One region of the Massilia sp. GER05 genome, then DNA from elsewhere that is predicted to be linked to it. Evidence: predicted binding sites of a transcription regulator. Region 1 holds the regulator's gene; the other holds the start of a gene.

Region 1 (16,337 bases):
GTCGGATCGGGTTGCTTGTCATCGTTCATGATGGTCCTCATGCGGCAATCGGGTCGGTGGCATCGAGCACGGCGAACGCCTGCGCTTCGATCGACAGGAAGGCATCGACGACGCCTGCGACGATCCGGTAGAAATTCGCGTCGGCACTCCCCGCGATGTCGGCCAGGCAGGCCGCATACCACGGCCGGACATGCGTTTCGAAAAAGTGTTTTTGCACGGCCAGGCCACGCGGCGGCATGCCGGGTCCGCCCTGGATCAATACGCGCATCGTCTCGCACAGCGTGCCCAGGTGGTCTTCGAACTCGCCCACGCCTGGCGCCCGCGCGAGACGCAGGCGCGCGAGGTCGTGGCGCAGGTCGGCCAGCGGCGCATCGTTCAGGTGGCCCGTGAGGTAGAAGGAACCGTACGGATTCAGCGGCGGCGTGCCGGTGCTGATGAACATGGCCGAGAATTCATCGGCCGCGGCGGCCGCATCGACGACGGTGGCGGCCTGGGTCAGCTTCAGCCAGGCGTCCTCGAGAGCGAATTCGCCGGCGGCGCCGATCGGGTCCGCGGCGGCCAGTGCCGCGAGCAGTGCGTCGTCGGGCGGGGCCAGCAGCAGGCGTGCGAACAGCGCGTAGAAATCGGCGCGGGCCTGGTCCTCGTCGGCCAGCGGCGCAGCGACGGCTCTCTCCACGCCGTCATGCAAATCGGATGAAGCAGAACGCTGTTCGACGGACATGGTTCTCCCGTTGGCAAATATTCATGGGAAGTGTAATCCTTGACAACGCAAAGGCGCGCACGCTTGACGTCCACGCGACACTTCGTTGGCCAGGCAACCAACGTCGGGACAAATTCCCTCGTTGCAGTCGGGCTGCACGTCTATAATCGAGACATCACCCGAAGGTACTTGCCATGATTGCCGCTGATACCACGTCCGCATCCCCCATCAACGTCACCGCACTCAAGTCCAGTTGCGCGGCCTGCAGCATGCACCAGCTGTGCCTGCCAATGGGGCTGGAAGACGCGGACATCGACCGCCTGGATCGGATCATCGGCAAGCGCCGCCGCCTGGAGCGCGACGAACCGCTGTACAAGATGGGCGAGCCGTTCCGCAACCTGTACGCCGTGCGCTTCGGCCACTTCAAGACGTACCAGATCAACGCGGCCGGCGAGGCGCAGATCACGGGCTTCCAGATGGCCGGCGAGCTGCTCGGCATGGACGCCATCAGCGCCGACCGCCACCACTGCGACGCCGTCGCACTGGAAGACAGCGAAGTGTGCGAAATCCCGTTCGGGAACCTGCAGGACCTGTTCGGCCAGGTGCCGGCGCTGCTGCGCCACTTCCACCGCATCATGAGCCAGGAAATCACGCGCGAACAGAACGTCATGCTCCTGCTGGGGAACATGCGCGCCGAGCAGCGCTTCGCCGTCTTCCTCATCAACCTCTCGGCCCGCTACGCGGCGCGCGGCTATTCGTCCACGCGCTTCCAGCTGCGCATGTCGCGCGAAGACATCGGCAACTACCTGGGCCTGACCATCGAAAGCATCAGCCGCCTGCTGTCCCGTTTTAAAAAGCTGGGGCTCGTGCAGGTCGACAAGCGCGAGGTCGAGCTGCTCGAACCGGCGCGCCTGAAGGCGATGGCGGCCGGGACGGAGCAGTGCAGTCCGATGGCCTGACCTTTCGGTAGTTCCCGGTCTCCGCGTCCGCATCGACAATGCGGGCAAAGGAGATCCCCCATGCATATCAAGTCAATCCCCGCCGCCATGCTGCTGGCCGCGGGCACCGTCCACGCGCAAGACGGCGCCGTGCAGATCTACGGCCGCCTCAACGTCGCCCTCGAACACGCGGCGGCGTCCTCCGGCCCCGGCCTCACGCGCCTCGTGAACAACCGCTCCGTGCTGGGTTTCCGCGGCGGCGAAGACCTGGGCGGCGGCCTGAAAGCCATCTTCCAGGTCGAAGGCACGCTGTCGCCCGACACGGGCACCGGCGCCCTCGCCGCACGCGATACCCGCGTGGGCCTCGCCGGCACGTGGGGCACGCTGTTCGCGGGCCACTGGACGACGGCCTACAACAGCGCCACGTCCGGCCTCGACCCGTTCTATCCGACGACGGCCGGCTACATGAGCATCATGGGCAATGGATCCGCGGGGGACGCGGACAACGTCAGCGACAAGTCGTCGTTCGACCGGCGCCAGTCCAATTCGATTCACTACTGGAGCCCGTCCTGGCACGGTCTGTCGCTGCGGGTGACGCACGGCCTGAACGAAGAAAAGCCGGCAAGCGGCGCGCAGCCGTCGCTGACGTCGGCCGCCGCGATCTACGAACGGGGCCCGTGGTATGCCGTACTGGCGGGCGAACGCCACCACGAGTACCAGGGACCGGGCCTGGACGACACCGGCGCGAAGGCCGCCCTCGCCTACCAGTTCCCGCAGACCCGCATCGCCGTCGTCGCCGAACGTTTGAAATACGGGACGGGCGCCGGCGAGCTGGCGCGCAATGCCGTGTACCTGTCCGTGTCGCACCAGATGGGACCGCACGGCATCCGCATCGGCATTGCGCGCGCGGGCGACGCGAGCGGGCCGGCCGGCACGCGCATCGGCTTCGTGCGCGCCGGCGCGGGCACCGGCGCCACGCATGCGACGCTCGGCTACGATTACACGCTCAGCAAGCGCAGCAGCCTGTACGCGTACACGACGCGCCTGGACAACCGCGCGAACGGGGTCTACGACTTCGCGATCAACGGTCTGGGTGCCACGCCGGGCGCGACGCTTAAGGCGTACGTGCTCGGCATGCGTCACAACTTCTGATCACACGTATCGTTCCAGCGTGATGACGCGTGGATCGGCATACACGGCCTTGATGCGCGTATCGTCATTGGCCGCCGTGATGTCGACCCAGGACATGAAGAACGACCACGGCGCGCCGCCCTCGAGGCTGCTGTCGATGTCCGGCATCGGGCCGTTCTCGGTCATCGCGATGAGCTTCGCGCCGTTGCTGAGCGCATAGGCCTTGTCGAACTCCGTCTTGTTGTTAATGTAGACGAAGTTGCCGGGGTAGGAATCGATGCCGACGAGATCGACCTTGTCGTTCCCCGGATACCACGCCACGTCGTCGCCGCACCAGCACCACAGCAGATTGTGCAGGCCGTGGTAATTCACGAGGCGGTCGTACATCATGTCCCACAACTGCTTGTACACGGTGCTGCCTTTCGCGCTCCACCAGAACCAACTGCCGCCGGCTTCGTGCAAGGGCCGCCAGATGATGGGGACGCCGGCATCGCGCAGCTTCGCGAGCTGGACGGCGATCGCGTCGATGTCGCGCAGGGTGTCCGCATATTCCGGCGTCCCCTTCCTCACGGCCCGGGATGCATCGAAGGTCGTGAACTCGGTGTAGAACGTGTTCGTGCCGGCGGTGCCGCCCGACGGCGAATGCCAGTGCCATTGATAGGCGATGACGGGCTTGTCCCCGTGGTCCCGGCGCCATGCGATCGAGTTGGCGACCGACGGGTCGGCCGCATCGGGACCCGAACGTGAAATAGCCCGGCTGGCCGGTGCCCGGATTGATCGCATTGCCGTCCCACAGCCACGAATACATCGGGCTGTAATGCTGCATGTCGAAGCCGCGCAGCAATGGGTAATGACCGGTCAGGTTCTTCACGTAGTCGAAGTGATCCTGGTCGGTCTGTCCAGAGACGATGAACTTGCCGAACTTCGACAGCAGCCAGCCGTACAGGGCCTGGGCGGCGGGCGTGGCCGCCGGATCGACGGGGGCGGCGTTGATCGTGAAGCGCCGCACGACGCAAGTGGAGGTCGCGCCCGCCTGCCCGCAGGCATCGATCGTCACGGTCGCGGGTTTCGGCGCGGCCTGCCGGGATGCCGTCGCTGCTGCCGACGCTGCGTCGTTGCCGGCGCGGCCGGTGGCCCCCCCGCAAGCGCCCAGCAACGTCGTGGCCGCCGCGGCGCCGGCCGCCTTGAACAACAGGCTGCGGCGGTCCAAAGAAATTTTTGTATCGTTAGACATGTTATCTCCTCCATCAATGGGTCGGTGTTAATTTGACGATGCGTTTCACATCGAAAAATTAACGACGGCGATTATTCCACCGGTCCATACCTGCCCTTCACACTCCCCTTCCTCCCCTCATTGTTTAGTGACGTTTCTCGCAACAGCGTTGCCTGCCCCACTGCGTACCCGGCGAGTTTCGCGAAACAACGCTAAACAACACCGATTTCGCGCGTCGTTCCGCCCGTCGACAAAACCCGGCGTCAATAACTCGTATATCCGGCGTTAATAAATTGTCTTTTGCAAGATGTTTTTTTATTAGCGCCGGATTTACGTGCATGCACAACGGAAATCGCCGCACTCGACGGCTGGACAACCAGAAGGGGACACATGAAACGCACCAACAAGACTGCCATCGCAATCGCCGTCGCTCACCTCGCGTGGGGAACGGGCCTGGCGCACGCGCAAGCGGACAACGAAGGCAAGGCCGTTGTCGTCGTGACCGGCCAGCGCGCCGCGCTGGCCTCGGCGCAAAAACTCAAGCAGGATGCCGACGAGATCGTCGACTCGATCGTCGCCGACGACATCGGCAAGCTGCCGGACCGCTCCGTCACCGAGGTGCTCCAGCGCGTCGTCGGCATCAGCATCAACCGCCAGGCGGGCGACAATGAACGCTTCTCGGTCGAGGGCGCCGGCGTCAACATCCGCGGCCTGAACTACGTCCGTTCCGAACTCAATGGGCGCGAGGCGTTCGCATCGAACGGCGGCCGCTCGATCAGCTGGGGCGACATCCCGCCCGAACTGATGGCCGGCGTCGACGTCTACAAGAACCCTTCGGCGGAGCAGACCGAAGGCGGCATTTCGGGTCTCGTCAACCTGCGCACCGCGCTGCCGTTCGACTTCAAGGGCCAGCGCGGCGCGCTGTCCGTCGAGGCGACGCACTCCACGCTCAGGAAGGGCAAGCCCGATCCTTCCGTGTCCGGCCTGTACTCGAACCGCTGGAAAACCGGCTTCGGCGAATTCGGCGCCCTGGTCGATATCGCGTCGTCGGACAGCTCCACGCAGACGGATACGTTCCAATTCGAACCCTTCTTCCCACGCACCGACATCCAACCGGGCCGCACGGTGTGGATACCGAAAGGCGCGCAATGGCGCAACTACCAGTACGACCGCAAGCGGCAAGGTGCCTACGGCGCCCTGCAGTGGAAGCGCGACAACCTCCAGAGCCACCTGACGTATTTCCAGTCGCGCTACAAGGACAGCGCGAACGAGCAGTCGATCTTCTCGTCGGCCAGCCCGTATGACCTGAAGGTGAGCCCCGATACCGTGTACGACGCGAAGGGCGCGTTCGTCACGGGCACCATCAGCGACACGACGAACGGCGGCATCCCGTTCAGCAATGCGGGCGGCTTCAACAAGGGCGATTCGAAGACCACCGACGTGTCCTGGAACGTGCAGTGGAAGGTGGCCGACAACTGGACGCTGACGAGCGACCTGCAGCACGTGCGCTCCACCGGCAGCCACTTCACCTCGGCGGTCGGCCTGGGCATGCTGATGCCGAACGAGAGCCTCGACCTGCGCGGCAGCCTGCCCAGGATTAACTTTACCGATTCACAGCGCGCCTTCCTGGCCGATCCCGCGAATTACTACTGGGAGTCGACCATGGAACACCTCGACAAGACCGACGGGACCATGAAGGCCTGGAAGGGCGATGCGCGCTATGCGTTCGACCATCCGGTGCTGCGCGACGTGCGCTTCGGCGTGCGCCTGACGGACCGCGAAGCGCGGACGGTCAACTCCGATCCGAGCTGGAATTGGGCCGGGGTGACGCCGCCGTGGCTGCTGGGCTGGGACATTCCGAAACTGGCCTACCTGAACGACCCGCGCTTCAACGCGCCGCACGTGACGCAACAGTTCAACAACTTCTTCGGCGGCGACGTCAGCGTCCCCGCAGTCGTGTTCCCCGCGCCGAGCGTGGCCAGCGGCTATCCGGCTTCGTACCAGACGCTGCATGACTACCACGACGCGATCCTGTGTCCGGAACGGATCGCGGCCAATGGCGGCGATGGCGGCAACCCGTGCCAGATCTGGAAGGCGGCGAAATTCGGCGGCGACAACCCGGCCGGCACCAACGACCAGAAAGAGAAGACCCGTGCGTTCTACACGCAGCTGCGCTTCGGCTTCGACGACCTGAAATACCCGATCGACGGCAACGTCGGCCTGCGCTACGTGCAGACCCGCTCGCACTCGACCGGCTACATGTCGTACACGCCGGGCGCGCCGTTCGGGCAAGGCACGCAGGCCACCGGCATCCCGGTTCCCTACATCCCCGCTTACCTGAACAAGAGCGATGTCGAGAACAGGTACAACAACTTCCTGCCGACCGTGAACCTGCGCCTGAAGGCCAGCGACACGCTGCAGTTCCGCCTGGCCTACGGCAAGTCGATGTCGCGGCCGGACTTCTCGCAACTGCAGGCCTACACGACGCTGTCGCAGGAAATCGTGTCGTCGGTGAACGAGGAGACCAAGGTCGTGAACGTGACGGCCGTGAACCGCACCGGCAACGCGCAGGGCAACCCGGCGCTCCGTCCGATCACGTCGAATCAGCTCGACGTCACTGCGGAATGGTACTTCGCCAAATCCGGATCGCTGACGCTGGCGCTGTTCGACAAGCGCCTCAAGGACGTGATCATCAACCAGACGACGTCGGTGGGCCTCCAGGATATCAACGGGAACACGCAGCAGTTCCTGGTGACGGCGCCGGTGAATGGCGCGAAAGGCATCGCCCGCGGCGGCGAGATCGCGTACCAGCAGTATTTCGACAATGTGCCGGACTGGCTGCGCGGGATCGGCGTGTCGGCGAACTACACCTACGTCCACAGCAAGCGCAGCCTGTACAACCCGGTCTTCAGCGAATACTGCTCGGGCGGACAGAACGCCGCGAACGTCAACCTGAACCTGAACGGCTGCGACATCGACGGACGCGCGTTCGGCAACCTGCCGCTGCCCCAGCTGTCGCAGAACGCCTACAACCTGGCGATCCTGTACGACCAGGGGCCGTGGTCGGCGCGCCTGGCCTACAACTGGCGCTCGCGCTACCTCCTCAGCACCAACACGAACGGGACGCAGGGCAGCAACGGTACGGACACCAATCCCGCCAGCCCGACCTTCGGCCAGCACAACGTGGCCTGGGGCCTGCCGCTGTGGGCGGACGCGTACGGCCAGCTGGACGGCGGCGTCTCGTACAAATTCAGCGAAAACCTGAAATTCGACTTCCAGGCGCAGAACCTGACGGATGCCCGCTACAGCCAGACCATGCACCAGGGTATCGGCGACAAGGTGCGCGCCGTCTTCGTCTCCGGACCGCGCTACAGCCTGCGCGTGGGCTACACGTTCTGATCTCCACGTCCTGATCTCCTTGCCCGGGCAACCGGGCCTTTCGGCCGCGCCCTGCCGGCGCGCGCCTTTTTTTATTCGGAATCATCATCCCATGTTGAAAGCATTTATCACCGTCCTGCTGCTCGGCGGCGCCGTCTCGCACCAGGCGTACGCGCAGGGCGTGACGGTCCGCACGGCACCGGGCACGCCCGGCAAGTTCACCGAACTGGGACAACGCCCGCCAATGGGCTGGAACACCTGGAACACGTTCGCCTGCAACATCAACGAAAAGCTCATCCGCGACGCGGCCGACGCCATGGTCGCCAGCGGCATGCGCGATGCCGGGTACGTGTACCTGAACATCGACGACTGCTGGCAGGGCGAGCGCGATGCGCAGGGCTTCATCCACGCCGATCCGCAGCGCTTCCCGTCCGGAATCAAGGCATTGGCCGACTACGTCCACGCCAAAGGACTCAAGCTCGGCATCTATTCGGACGTGGGCGACAAGACGTGCGGCGGCCACGCGGGCAGCCGCGGGCACGAGTACCAGGACGCGCTGACGTACGCCGCCTGGGGCATCGATTACCTGAAATACGACTGGTGCAATACCGAGGGCCTGAGCGCGAAAGGCGGCTACACGACGATGCGCGACGCACTGCGCGCCGCCGGCCGCCCCGTCCTGTTGTCGATCTGCGAATGGGGCGACAACAAGCCCTGGGAGTGGGCCGGCGACGTGGGCCATTCATGGCGCACGACGGGCGACATCTATCCGTGCTGGGATTGCGAATTCAATCACGGCGACTGGTCGTCGTTCGGCGTGCTGCCCATCCTCGACAAGCAGGACGGCCTGCGCAGGCATGCCGGACCCGGACGCTGGAACGACATGGACATGCTGGAAGTCGGCAAGGGCATGGCCGAGGACGAGGACAGGGCCCACTTCTCCATCTGGGCCATGATGAATTCGCCGCTGATCGCGGGGAACGACATCCGTTCGATGTCGGCCACCACGCGCGCGATCCTGACCAACCGCGCCGTCATCGCCGTGAACCAGGATGAACGGGGCATCCAGGCCTGGCGTTTCATGAACGACGGCCAGCTCGAGATGTATGCCAAGCCGCTGGCGAACGGCGAATGGGCGCTCATGTTCCTCAATCGCGCCGACCACGCGCGGCGCTACCGGTTCGACTGGAACAGCCATACGCTGTCCGACCGCGTCAGCAACAACAGCGTCGACTTCGGGCAGAAGCGCCACCGGTTCACCGACCTGTGGACGGGCGCCACGGGCGACACCGGCAAACCGCTGGCGCTGACGGTGCCTGCCCATGGCGTGGTGTTGCTGCGCCTGTCGCCCGACTGACGGCCTGGATGCCCGGCCCGCCTTGTGATAAGGTTGGGCGCATGACTGTTTCGCGTGTATTCGTCGCCCTGGCGGCATGTCTGGCGCTGTGCGCGTCGACGACTGCCCGGGCGGGCGAGCTGGAAGTGTTCCATTACTGGGACCTGGCCGGCGACGCCAGGGCCATCGCCTTCCTGAAAGCGACGTTGACGCAGGAGGGCGAGACCTGGCGCGATTTCGCAGTCGCCGGCGGCGGCAACGGGATGGCGCTGACGCTGCTGAAATCGAGGGTCGCGGCCGGCAACCCGCCGACCGCCGCGCAAATGAAGGCGCCCGCCATCGCCGCGTGGGCGCAGGGCGGGTACCTCACCAACCTCGACGACATCGCCCGGTCCGGGCAATGGGACAAGGTCCTGCCCGAGGCGATCAGCGCGCGCATGAAATACAACGGGCACTACGTCGCCGTGCCGGTGGACCTCCACCGCAACAACTGGTTGTGGATTAACGCGCGCGTCCTGAAAGCGGCGCGCGCGAAGGCGCCGGCGACGTGGGATGAGTTTTTCCAGGCCGCCGAACGGATGAAGCGCGCGGGCTTCGTCGCCGTGGCCCATGGCGAGCAGCCCTGGGAAGACCTGCGCCTGTTCGAGAACGTCGTCATCGGCCTGGGCGGCGCGGAGTTTTACCGGCGGGCGCTCGTGCAACTGGACCCGGCCGCGCTGTCCAGCCCAACGATGGAACGCGCGCTGGCGACCTTCAGGCGGATCAAATCCTATACCGGCCGCTCGACGTACCAGAACGACTGGATCCAGGCGTCGGCACTGCTCACCAGCGGCAAAGCGGGCATGCAATTCATGGGCGACTGGAACAAGCCGGTGCTGATGGAGGCCCGCAAGACGTCGGACTTCGAGTTCGAGTGCCTGCCGGTGCCGGGCGCCACCGACGCATTCGTGTTCGACGTCGATTCGTTCGTCATGTTCAAGGTGCGGGGCGAAGCGAAGGTCGGCGCGCAGCGTCACCTCGCCGCCGCGCTCCTGCGTCCGGACATCCAGGAACGGTTCAATCTCTACAAGGGCGCCCTGCCCGTCCGGACCGACGTCGATCTCGGCCGCCATGACCGCTGCGCGGCAGCGTCCAGGGCGGCGTTCCAGCACGCGGCGCGCACCGGCGTCCTGGTCCCGAGCATCAACATGTCGCAGCCACCGCCCGTGGAAGACGCCATGCGGGCCATCATCAGTGATTTCTGGCGCGACGACCGCGTGACGCCGGCGGCGACGATCGCCCGCCTGAAAGCACTGGTGGCCAGCCGCTGATCACGCGGCCTGCTTCCAAGCCTGCTTCAAAGCCTGCTTCTAAGCCTGCTTCTGCGCCGCGATCCAGCGCTCGACGATCTCGCCCAGCACGTCCAGCGGCACGGAACCGTTGCGCAGCACGACGTCGTGGAACGCGGGCAGCGAGAACTTCGCGCCCAGTTCCTGCTTCGCGTGCTCGCGCAGGTCGATGATGCGCAGCATGCCGATCATGTACGCGCACGCCTGGCCCGGCCACGCGACGTAGCGCTCCACTTCCTGCGCGCCGATGCCGTAGGCGATGGCCTGCTCGCGCGTCCAGCCCTTCGTGTGCAGGCCCGTGTCGACGACGAGCCGGCGCGCGCGGAACAGTTCCGAGCCGAGGGCGCCCAGCAGGCCCGGGACGTCGCCCTCGTACCAGCCCTGCTCCACCGCGAGCCGCTCCGCATACAGCGCCCAGCCTTCGCTGTGCGCGCTGCCGCCGCCGAAGATGCGCTGGGCGCGGAACTTGGGCAGGTCCGTGCGCTCCTGCTGGATCGCGAGCTGGAAGTGGTGGCCCGGGACGGCCTCGTGGTACGACAGGCTGCGCATGCGGATCACGTCGAACGTGGGCCCGCGCATCGGCACCCAGAAGATGCCGGGTCGGCTGCCGTCCGGCGCGGGCAGCGAATAATGCGCCGCGGCCGACGGCTCCGTCAGCGGCGGCTCGCGGCGCACGTCGACCGGCGCGCGCGGCTTCAGGTTGAACAGCGCGTCGCTGCGTTTCAATGCGTCCTGCACGATGCCCGCATAGCGCTGCAGCAGTTCGGGGCGCGGATCAGGGTTACCCAACCCCGCGGTCTTGGGCTGGAACGTCGCGTCCAGCTGCTTCATGCGCTCTTCGATGCCGCCTTCCGCGTAGCCGAGGGCGCGCAGGTGCTTGTCCATCTCGGCCTCGATGCGCGCCACTTCGCCCAGGCCGATCGCGTGGATCTCTTGCGCCGTCAAATTCGTGCTCGTGTAGGTCTTCAGCGCCTGCTGGTAGGCGGCCGCGCCGTTCGCCAGGCGCGCGATGCCGGCCGTGTCGTTCGTCTGCGGATGCAGCTCGGCCATGTAGGCCTGCACGCGCAGGTACGCGGGGCGGATCTTCGTCTCGACGATGCGGGTGGCGTCGGCGATGGCCTTGGCGCGCGCACCCGGCGCCAGGTCCGCGAGCTTTTCGGTGCGCTGGGCGAACGTCGTGACGAGGACGTTCTGCTCCGCCGCCGGCTTCAGGAACAGGTCGACCTGGTATTGCGCGCGCTCGAGGATGAAGCGCGGCGGCACCAGGCCGCGCGCCGTGGCGGCGCGGGCGCGCGCGAGGGCCTCGTCCATGCGCGTGGCCACCTGGTCCAGGCGCGCCAGGTAACTGGCGACGTCGGACGCGCGGCGCAGCGGATGCGTCGTCGTCATGAAGTTGACGAGGCCGACCTGCGTGCCGCCGAACTGGTTGAAGACGAACTGGTAATCGTCGTACGGCGCACTGGCGACCGTGTTGGCCAGGCTCCAGCGCATCACGGACGCGGACGTGCGCTGTTCTTCGCCCAGTGGCCCGGCGAGGAATTTATCGAGCCGCGCGACGCCGGCCCGCGCCAGCGCGACCATCTTCTTGCGGTGTGAAGCCGTCAGCGGCGTGAGCTGGCGGTCCAGCGCGTCCTGTTCGGCGCCGTCGAAGTATTGCGTCGACGTGGCGAGCTGCGGATTGGCGCGGACCCAGTCGGCGGCGAAACGGTCGGACCAGGTGTCGAAGGCGGCGTCGGGTCTGACCGCCTGGGTGGTCTGTGCGGCCGCCGCGATGTTTGGCGCGGCGGTGCCGAGGACGAGGGGAACGAACAGGGTGGCGATGGCGGCGGCCGTGCGGGCGCGCGCGTGAAGATGGTTCTTGGGCATCTCTCTCTTTTCCATGGATAGTGGTAGTCGCCGGCTCGGTAAGCCTGGCGATGGCAATCTATCATGGATGAGTCTGCAAGAGGGCCGGGGTTACGCGTTTACCTCAGCCACCGCGGCGGGAACGTGAACCGGACCCGCATACTTCCGCGTGAGCCACGCACGCACCGGCCGGTCGAACCAGCGCAGCAACGCGTACGCCAGCAGCACGATGCCGATCTGCGATCCCGCCGCCACCAGCGCCACCCGCGCAGGCGCCGGATGCGTATTCCAGTTCCAGTGCGCGAACAGGTAGACGAACGCGTAGTGCACGACGTAGACGGGATAGGACAGTTCGCCCATGAACCGGCACAGTGCGCCGATCGCGCCCTCGGTCCGGGTCACGCCCGCGCCCGCGGCCAGGACCAGCGGGAACACGACGATCACGCAGGCCGCTTCGAACAGGCCGTTCCAGGTGCCCATCTGGGGCGCCACGAAGATCGCGGCCAGCACCAGCGACAGGACGACGAACGGTTGCGGCACCGCCAGCCGGAACCCCGTCCGGTACACCAGCAGCCCCGCCAGGAATGGACAGGCGAGGCGCACCGGAGCGGCCCAGAAATCGGCCCATCCCCAGCCGTGGCTCAGGTCATTGAAATGATGCGCCGTCCACACCAGCGCGACGGCACTCAGCACGCACAGGCCCACGTGCAGGCGCCGGGTCAATCTGTGCCCGAGCACGCCGTACAGGACGTTGGCGATGTATTCCTGGAACAGCGTCCAGCACGGCCCATTCAGCGAATGCGTTTCGCCGAAGCTGTTCGGCACGTTCGGCGTCGGCAGCAACAGCACGCTGAGCGCGATCGTGCCGGCGAACGCCGCGAGCGAGATCTTTTCGCCGATGCGCTGGGTGTCGCCGACGAACGGATCGAGCAGGTACACCGTCACGCTGATCGCCAGCGCCGCCAGCGTCATCGGATGGAGGCGGATCAGGCGGCGCTTGAAGAACCCGGACAGGGACAGCGCCTCGCGGGGCGCGGCGTGCGGCGCCAGGCGCGCGTCGTAGGCGTGGCCGAGAACGAATCCGGACAGCGCGAAAAAGAAATCGACGGCCAGGAAGGCATGGCCCATCGGGTTGTGGGCGATGTCGGGCACCATCATTTCCCAGAAATGGAACATGAGGACGCAGAGCGCGGCCGTACCGCGCAGGCCATCGAGGGCTTCGTAATGGGATTTCATCGGGGGCATAGGTTGAGGTCTCCGTTTTTTTGGGTAGAATGCCGGAGTGCAATAGGTATTTACAATGGCTTTGTCACAGTCCGGATTCCGCTGTTGCGAGACGGTTGTGGCGCCCATCGAACGGGCGGCGCCCCGTTCCCGTGCGCAGGCCGCTTACACGTCAACGATCAACCAGTGAAACAACGCACCTCACGCCATGTCGTCGCAATCCTGGCCTGCACGGCCGCCGGCGGCGTGTTCGCGCTGCCGTACATCCTGCGCGGCGCCGGCTGGAGCGCACTGCTGTCCGTCACCATCAATTGCTGGCTGTGGGGCGCGCTGACGCCGCTGATCAAGCGCCTGCACGACCGCCTGGCCGCGACGTTCCGGCGCGCCCTGCCCCTGCTGGCCGCCCATGCCGTGTGCGGGCTGGCGTTGACGGCGCTGTACGTCCTGACGGCGGCGGCCGTGGAAGACCGGCTCGGCCTGCTCGACTGGGATCCCTGGAGCCAGCCCCTGGGCCTGCTCGACTGGTTCTATTGGGCGATGCTCGTGTACTGCGTCATCATCGGTGCGCTGACCGGCCTGAAATACTACCGGCGCGTGCTCGTCGACGCATTGCAGATCGAGCGCTTGCAGCGCGGCTTTCTCGAAGCCCAGTTGAACACGCTGCGCACCCAGCTCGATCCGCACTTCCTGTTCAACGCGCTGAACGGCATTTCCGCGTGCGTCGAGCACGAGCCGAGGGTGGCCCGCCGCATGATCGAGCACCTGGGCGACCTGCTGCGCTTCACGCTCGACAGCCGGAACCGGAGCGAGGTGAGCCTGGCCGACGAAGTCGAGTTCCTCGAGCATTACTTCGCACTGCACCGGATGCGCTTCGCCGAGCGCCTCGCCGTCACGGTGTCCGTCATGCCCGACGTGGCGCACACGCGCGTCCCGTCGCTGCTGTTGCAGCCGCTGGTGGAAAACGCGATCCGCCACGGCATCGCGGTCCGCGCGTCCGGCGGCAAGGTCGACGTGTCGGCGCGGCGCGTGGGCGACCAGGTCGAGATCCGCGTGACCGACGACGGCGTCGGGCTGCCGCCCGGCTGGACGATGGACGCCGCGCGCGGACTGGGCATCAGTGTGACGCGCGACCGCCTGGCGGCCATGTACCCGTCCGGCGCCAGCCTGTTCGCCATCGCGCCCCACGCCGGCGGCGGCACGCAAGCGACGATCGTCCTGCCCCTGACTTGAACAAGGAGATGCCGCGCATGCCGCCCGCCAGTCCATTGAAGATACTCGTCGTCGACGATGAAGCGCCGGCGCGGCGGCGTCTCGTCGACCTGCTGGCCAGGGTAGACGGGGTCGGCGAGGTGCTCGAAGCCGGGGACGGCGCGGCGGCCGTGCGGATGATCGCCGACCATCGCCCCGCCGCCGTCTTCCTGGACATGCAGATGCCAGGGCCGTCCGGCCTGGACGTCGTCGCCACCGTCGGTGCCGGCCGCATGCCCGTCACCGTATTCGTCACCGCCTACGACCAGTATGCGGTCCGCGCGTTCGAGGCCAGCGCCCTCGATTATCTGTTGAAGCCGTTCAGCGACGAACGCTTCGAGGCGGCCATGCGGCGCGTCCTCGCGCGGCTGGAAGAACACCGCCCCGCCGAAGAACCGCCGCGCTGGGACCGGCTGGTGGTAAAAACCGCGGGCGCCACGCACATCGTCAAGACGACGGACATCGACTGGATCGAAGCCGTCGGCGTCTACGTCAACCTGTACATCGGCGGCAAGGCGCTGCTGTACCGGTCACCGATCCATGTGCTGGCCGACAAGCTGGATCCCGCCCACTTCGTGCGCATCCACCGCTCGGCCATCGTGAATCTCGAAAGCATCCTGCGCCTCGAACCGCTGTCGCACGGCGAGTTCGACGTGGTATTGAAGCACGGCGGGCGAACGAAGGTCAGCCGCACCTACCGCGGCCAGTTGGAACAGCGCCTCGGCCAGGCGCTGTGAGGCCGCTCAGGGCTCGTCCGCCACGATCTCCAGCGCCCGCACGCCATCCCACCCCTTGGCCAGCCGCCAGTCGCGCAACGCTCCTTCCACGACGACCTGCCAGTGCGTGCGCTCGAGGTCCGGCAGCGCGACGCTGAACGAGCCGTCCGGCGCGGGCTTCACGAACACGCGCAGGTCGCGCCGCGGCAGGGTCGGATGCGCGAGGTAGATGGTGAACGGCGCCGCTTGTCCCGCCAGGCGGCCGGCCAGCGTGCCCGCGCGCGGATCGTATTCCGCCCGCAGCGACAGGCCCAGTGCCGTCGCCGCGCGGTCGCGGCGCAGGTCCTGGTTGATGGCCTTGCCCTGCTTGTAATAGTCGTCGACGACGAGGGCGTCCGGATGGCCGGCGGCCAGCCAGGCCACGTAGCCGCCGCCAGCCAGCACGGTCGCCGGTCCGAGCATCAGGAGCCATGGCCAGCGGTGGGTGTACCAGGGAGTCGGAGTCGCGTGCATGTTCTATCCTTGTCAGTTCAGCGCGGCACGATGAAGACGGCCTTCTCGGTCACGCGCAGTGCCGGATCGTCCTGCGCCGTCACGGTGAACGCCAGCGCATTCGATCCCGTGCGTGCGGCGCCATGGTCCACGCGCACGCGCAGGGGCACCGCACGCGCGGAGGCGCCGTCCAGTTCGACGAGATCCTCGTCGGCGATGGCGGCCGACGGGATGCCGGAGACGCCGATGTGGAACCGGTGCGGACGCTCGCCCGTGTTCATCAGCTGCAGGCGGTACACGTTCTCGATCTTGCCGTCTTCGACTTCGCGGCCCATCGAGCCGCGGTCGCGGATCACGTCCAGCTTCAGCGGCGTGCGCAGCGCCAGCGCGGTGCCCAGGCCCGCCGCCATCAGGACGAACACGAGGCCGTAGCCGAGCGTGCGCGGGCGCAGCAGGCGGGCGCGGATCTGCTTCGCGTTCCAGCCGCCGGCGAGTGCGTTCTCGGTCGAATAGCGGATCAGGCCACGGGGCCTGCCTACCTTGTCCATCACGCCGGAACAGGCGTCGATGCAGGCGGCGCAGCCGATGCATTCGTACTGCAGGCCGTCGCGGATGTCGATGCCGACGGGGCAGACCTGCACGCACAGCGAGCAGTCGATGCAGTCGCCTCGGCGGTCGCCACCGTTTGCGCCGTTGCGCGCCGCATTGCGTTCCATCTTGCGCGGTTCGCCGCGCGCCATGTCGTAGCTGACGATCAGCGTGTCGCGGTCGAACATCGCGCTCTGGAA
Region 2 (4,468 bases), 2.7 Mb from region 1:
GGGACCGAAGTGCGCCTGCTGCTGCCGCGCCACCTCGTGGAGACGCAGCCGGCCGCGGGCCCGGACGTCGAACCGCCGCTGGAAGCGGGCACGCGCAAGGGTGTCGTGATGGTCGTCGACGACGAGGCGGACATCCGCGCCGTGATGGCCGAGGTGCTCGAATTGCAGGGCTACACGGTGCTCGTCGCCTGCGATGCGCCGCAGGCCCTGCGCCTGTTGAAGGACACGCGGCCGGACATGCTCGTCACGGACGTCGGCCTGCCCAACGGCATGAACGGCCGCCAGCTGGCCGACCACGTGCGCGTGCAATGGCCGCAGCTGCCCGTGCTGATGGTGACGGGCTATGCGGAAAGCACGGTCATGAAGAACGAGAAGCTGCCCGCGCAGATGGAGATCCTGACCAAGCCTTTTGCCATGAACGCGCTGGTGGACAAGGTCGGGTGCATGCTGGCGCTGGGCGCGAATGCGGAGACGGGGGCCGAAGCCGCGTAGGGTGTGGGCACGGCGTGCCCACGCGTGATATTTGCGATATGTCGGCGTTACCAGCCATCAGGCGGCCAGGTCGTTCCGGCCGTCGTCCGGCGTGACCAGTTCCCCGAAGTGCACGGTGCGCGTGGCGATGTCGTGGTACGCGCCCACGAGTCCCATCTCGCCGCGCGCGATGCGCTCGCGCAGGAAGGCGCTGCCGGCGATGATCTCGTCCAGCGAGTTCTCGATGTTGCGGCGCGTGACCGCCTCGAGCATTGCCTTGCCCTCGGGCGGATGATGGGCGCCGCACTTGCACTGGTCGACCGCCTTGCGGATCTTGCCCGTGATCGCCCCCATGCTGTGCGCGCCTTCGTTCTGCAGCGCGAGGCCGATCGCGCCGCAACTCGAGTGGCCTTTCACGACGATCAGTTTCGCGCCCAATTTATGGGCGATCTCCAAACTGCCGATGATCTCGCGGCTGATCACGTTGCCCGCGATGCGGATCGTCAGCAGGTCGCCCAGGCCGGCATCGAAGATGATTTCCGGCGACGTGCGCGAGTCGATGCAGTTGACGACGACGGCCATCGGATGCTGCCCGCCCGCCGTCGCTTCCACCTGGTGCAGATAGTATTTCTTCGTCGTGCGGCCGGCACGGAAGCGCTCGTTGCCGTCGCGCAGCAACTGCAGCACGTCTTCCGGAGCCAGCCTCGTCTGCGTGTCCTTGTCGAGGGCGGGGACGAACTGGATCGGATCGTGCAGGCTGTACTTGTCGCGCAGGCCCACGACGTTCAGCTTGACGTTGCGTTCCGCCGCGACGACGCGGTAGTCGTTGATGACTTCCAGCACGTCGTGGTCGATGTAGTCCGAGTTGGCCGCGTCGATCAGCACGTTCGCGTTCTCCGGGATTTCCCACAGCGCGCTCTTGATCGTGGCCTTGTTCAGGAACGACACCTGATTCGGCAATTCCATCTTGACGACCTCGCCGATGTGCAGGCGGTACTGTTCCATCGAGAACGGATTCTTGAAGTGGCTGCGCATCAGGTAGAACAGGCTGGCGGCCAGGCCGATCAGTACGCCGGTCAGCAGGTCCGTCAGCACGATGGCGGCCACGGTGACGGCGAACGGCACGAATTGCGACCAGCCCTTCTGGTACATGTCGCGGAACAGCGAGACCTTGGCCAGCTTGTAGCCCGTCACGATGAGGATCGCGGCCAGCGCGGCCAGCGGAATCAGGTTCAGCATGGGCGCCAGCACGAGCACGCTGGCCAGCAGCAGCACGCCGTGGAGAATGGTCGAGGCCTTGGTCCGGTTGTCGTTCTGGATGTTGACCGAGCTGCGCACGATGACGGACGTGACGGGCAGGCCGCCCAGCAGGCCGGCGCAGATGTTGCCGACGCCCTGCGCGACGAGTTCGCGGTTCATGGGCGTTTCGCGCTTGTGCGGATCGAGCTTGTCGACCGCTTCCACGTTCAGCAGCGTTTCCAGCGACGCGACGATGGCGATCGTGAAGCCGACGATCCAGACGTCGTGGTTCGTGAAATGGGCGAGATCCGGGACATTCAGGTAAGCACCGAGGTTACCGATATCGAGGGGCGGAATATCGACGAGATGTTCCGGATCGATACTCAGTGCGGGAAAGAAACGATCGAATGTCACATTCAGTGCAACACCCAATGCCACGACGAACAATGGCGCCGGCAGCAATTTGATGTTCTTGAATGGCGTCCTGTCCCAATACACGAGAATCAGCATCGACAGGAGACCAATGATCATGGCGCCGGGCGTGATCGCATTGAATGCATGCGCAATGGCGGAAAACGTATTTTCTCCATTGGCCTGGATGAACGACGTATCATCGGCCGGATTGGCGTCATAACCGATCGCATGGGGAATCTGTTTGAGAATCAGCAGAATGCCGATCGCGGCGAGTAATCCCTTGATGACGTTCGAGGGAATGTAATTGGCGATAAAGCCGCCACGGGCGACACCCATGGCCAATTGCATTACGCCGGCAATCAATATGGCCGCGAGCAGGATTTCGAAGGCGCCGAGTTTCGTGATCGAGGCGAGGACGACGGCCGCCAGCCCGGCGGCGGGGCCGCTGACGCTCGTATGGGAACCGCTGATGGCACCCACGACGATGCCGCCGATAATTCCGGAAATAATCCCTGAAAACAAAGGCGCGCCGGAGGCGAGGGCAATACCGAGACACAGGGGCAAGGCGACAAGAAACACTACTATGCCGGCCGGCAAATCGTACTTGAGGGTATTCGTATGCATGGGAATCTCACGGAAGAACGATGGTTGTCAGTCAGAATGCGCTTGTTTATTTTGCGCATGGCGATATAACGATTTACATCGGTTGATAGCCGATGAACCGGATTCATGAACGTTTGATTTGGATTGAACCAAAACGGTGCAATGCACCGTTTCGATGCATTTTCAGGAGCGTCGATTGTTAAAGCGACGGGGAAAAAATATAACATGCAGTTTGCAAATGCGTCCAGCATGCACGGTCAACCGTTACAATTCTTTTGCGCGAAATAGATTTGAATAAAAGCGGTTTTAATCGGGTTATTTTTATTGCCTTGAATAACACCGAATTACGAATCTGATAAACGTGCGGATGAGGTCGTATAGACGTCCGGCGGCGCCGAACATTGTGGGAGGAGCTCGCGTCCTGTAGAATAGCTGGCTGCAGTACGCAGAGTGTCGCCATAGTACAATGGATAGTACAAGGTCCTCCTAAGACTTAGATGCAGGTTCGATTCCTGCTGGCGACACCAGTTTCACCATCCCCCAGCCGCATCAGGCCGTCCCCCTTCGGTACAATGCCTGCTTTCTCACACTCTTACCGATATCCGCGCCGACAAGCGTCGCGGCCGCTCACACCATGGCTGTCATTTCCCTCTCTTCCGCGCAACTGGCTTTCGGCCACGTCGCGCTGCTCGACCATGCCGATTTCTCGCTGGAAGCCGGCGAACGCGTCGGCCTCATCGGCCGTAACGGCACCGGCAAATCCTCGCTGCTGAAAATCATTTCCGGCCGCTCGAAGCTGGACGACGGCCTGCTCGTGATGCAGCAGAGCGTCAAGATCGCGTACGTCGAGCAGGAGCCCGTGTTCGATCCGGAGATGACCGTGTTCGACGCGGTCGCCGCCGGCATGGGCGACCAGCAGGCGATGCTGGCCGAGTACGAATCCCTGACCGGGCAATTTGGTCACGGCAACGATGACGCGATCATGGAGCGCATGCACGATCTGCAAGTGAAACTCGATGCGACGGATGCCTGGAACCTCGGCAACCGGGTCGAGACCACGCTGGGCCGCCTGGGCCTCGCGGGCGCTGCGAAGATGGGCACGTTGTCGGGCGGTATGCAGAAGCGCGTGGCGCTGGCTGTCGCGCTCGTGTCCGGCCCCGACGTGCTGCTGCTGGACGAACCGACGAACCACCTGGACTTCACGTCGATCCAGTGGCTGGAAGGCCTGCTGCGCGAATTCCGCGGCTCCGTGCTGTTCATCACCCACGACCGCCGCTTCCTCGACAACGTCGCCACGCGCATCGTCGAACTGGACCGCGGCCGCCTGCTCTCGTTCCCCGGCAATTTCAGCAAGTACCAGGAACGCAAGAAAGAACTGCTCGCGATCGAAGAGGTCGAGAACGCCAAGTTCGACAAGGTGCTCGCACAGGAAGAAGTGTGGATCCGCAAGGGCGTGGAAGCGCGCCGCACCCGCAACGAAGGCCGCGTGCGCCGTCTGGAAGACCTGCGCCTGCAGCGTTCCGCGCGCCGCGACCAGCAGGGCCAGGTCCGCATCGACGTCGCGACCGGCGAGCGCTCGGGCAAGATCGTCGCGGAACTGGAAAACATTTCGAAGTCGTATGGCGACAAGGTGATCGTGCAGGACTTCACCGGCACGATCATGCGTGGCGACAAGGTCGGCCTGATCGGGTCGAACGGCGCCGGCAAGACGACGCTGCTGAAAATCATTCTTGGCGAAGAG

What was found. The regulator FNR, encoded in region 1, switches genes on or off when oxygen is low (the NO sensors DNR and NnrR bind a similar motif). The targets are predictions, from matches to a motif close to TTGATNNNNATCAA.
Region 2: a site for FNR is predicted at 3,013-3,026, ahead of ACL58G_RS27605 (bifunctional SulP family inorganic anion transporter/carbonic anhydrase). Genes of this name have one in related genera too.

What each region holds. Positions count from the first base shown of each region.
Region 1 is NZ_CP178858.1:3,513,376-3,529,712, reverse strand. Features, by position in the region: gene ACL58G_RS15900 (formate dehydrogenase) at 1-29, opposite strand, end outside; gene ACL58G_RS15895 (TorD/DmsD family molecular chaperone) at 38-676, opposite strand; gene fnr (fumarate/nitrate reduction transcriptional regulator Fnr) at 895-1,659, shown strand; gene ACL58G_RS15885 (porin) at 1,720-2,790, shown strand; gene ACL58G_RS15880 (glycosyl hydrolase) at 2,791-3,552, opposite strand; gene ACL58G_RS15875 (hypothetical protein) at 3,678-4,034, shown strand; gene ACL58G_RS15870 (TonB-dependent receptor) at 4,373-7,381, shown strand; gene ACL58G_RS15865 (glycoside hydrolase family 27 protein) at 7,473-8,717, shown strand; gene ACL58G_RS15860 (ABC transporter substrate-binding protein) at 8,759-10,006, shown strand; gene ACL58G_RS15855 (DUF885 domain-containing protein) at 10,046-11,890, opposite strand; gene ACL58G_RS15850 (acyltransferase family protein) at 11,981-13,114, opposite strand; gene ACL58G_RS15845 (sensor histidine kinase) at 13,280-14,323, shown strand; gene ACL58G_RS15840 (LytR/AlgR family response regulator transcription factor) at 14,341-15,078, shown strand; gene ACL58G_RS15835 (FixH family protein) at 15,085-15,570, opposite strand; gene ccoG (cytochrome c oxidase accessory protein CcoG) at 15,588-16,337, opposite strand, start outside.
Region 2 is NZ_CP178858.1:6,248,770-6,253,237, reverse strand. Features, by position in the region: gene ACL58G_RS27610 (ATP-binding protein) at 1-492, shown strand, start outside; gene ACL58G_RS27605 (bifunctional SulP family inorganic anion transporter/carbonic anhydrase) at 550-2,748, opposite strand; tRNA gene ACL58G_RS27600 (tRNA-Arg) at 3,180-3,254, shown strand; gene ACL58G_RS27595 (ATP-binding cassette domain-containing protein) at 3,362-4,468, shown strand, end outside.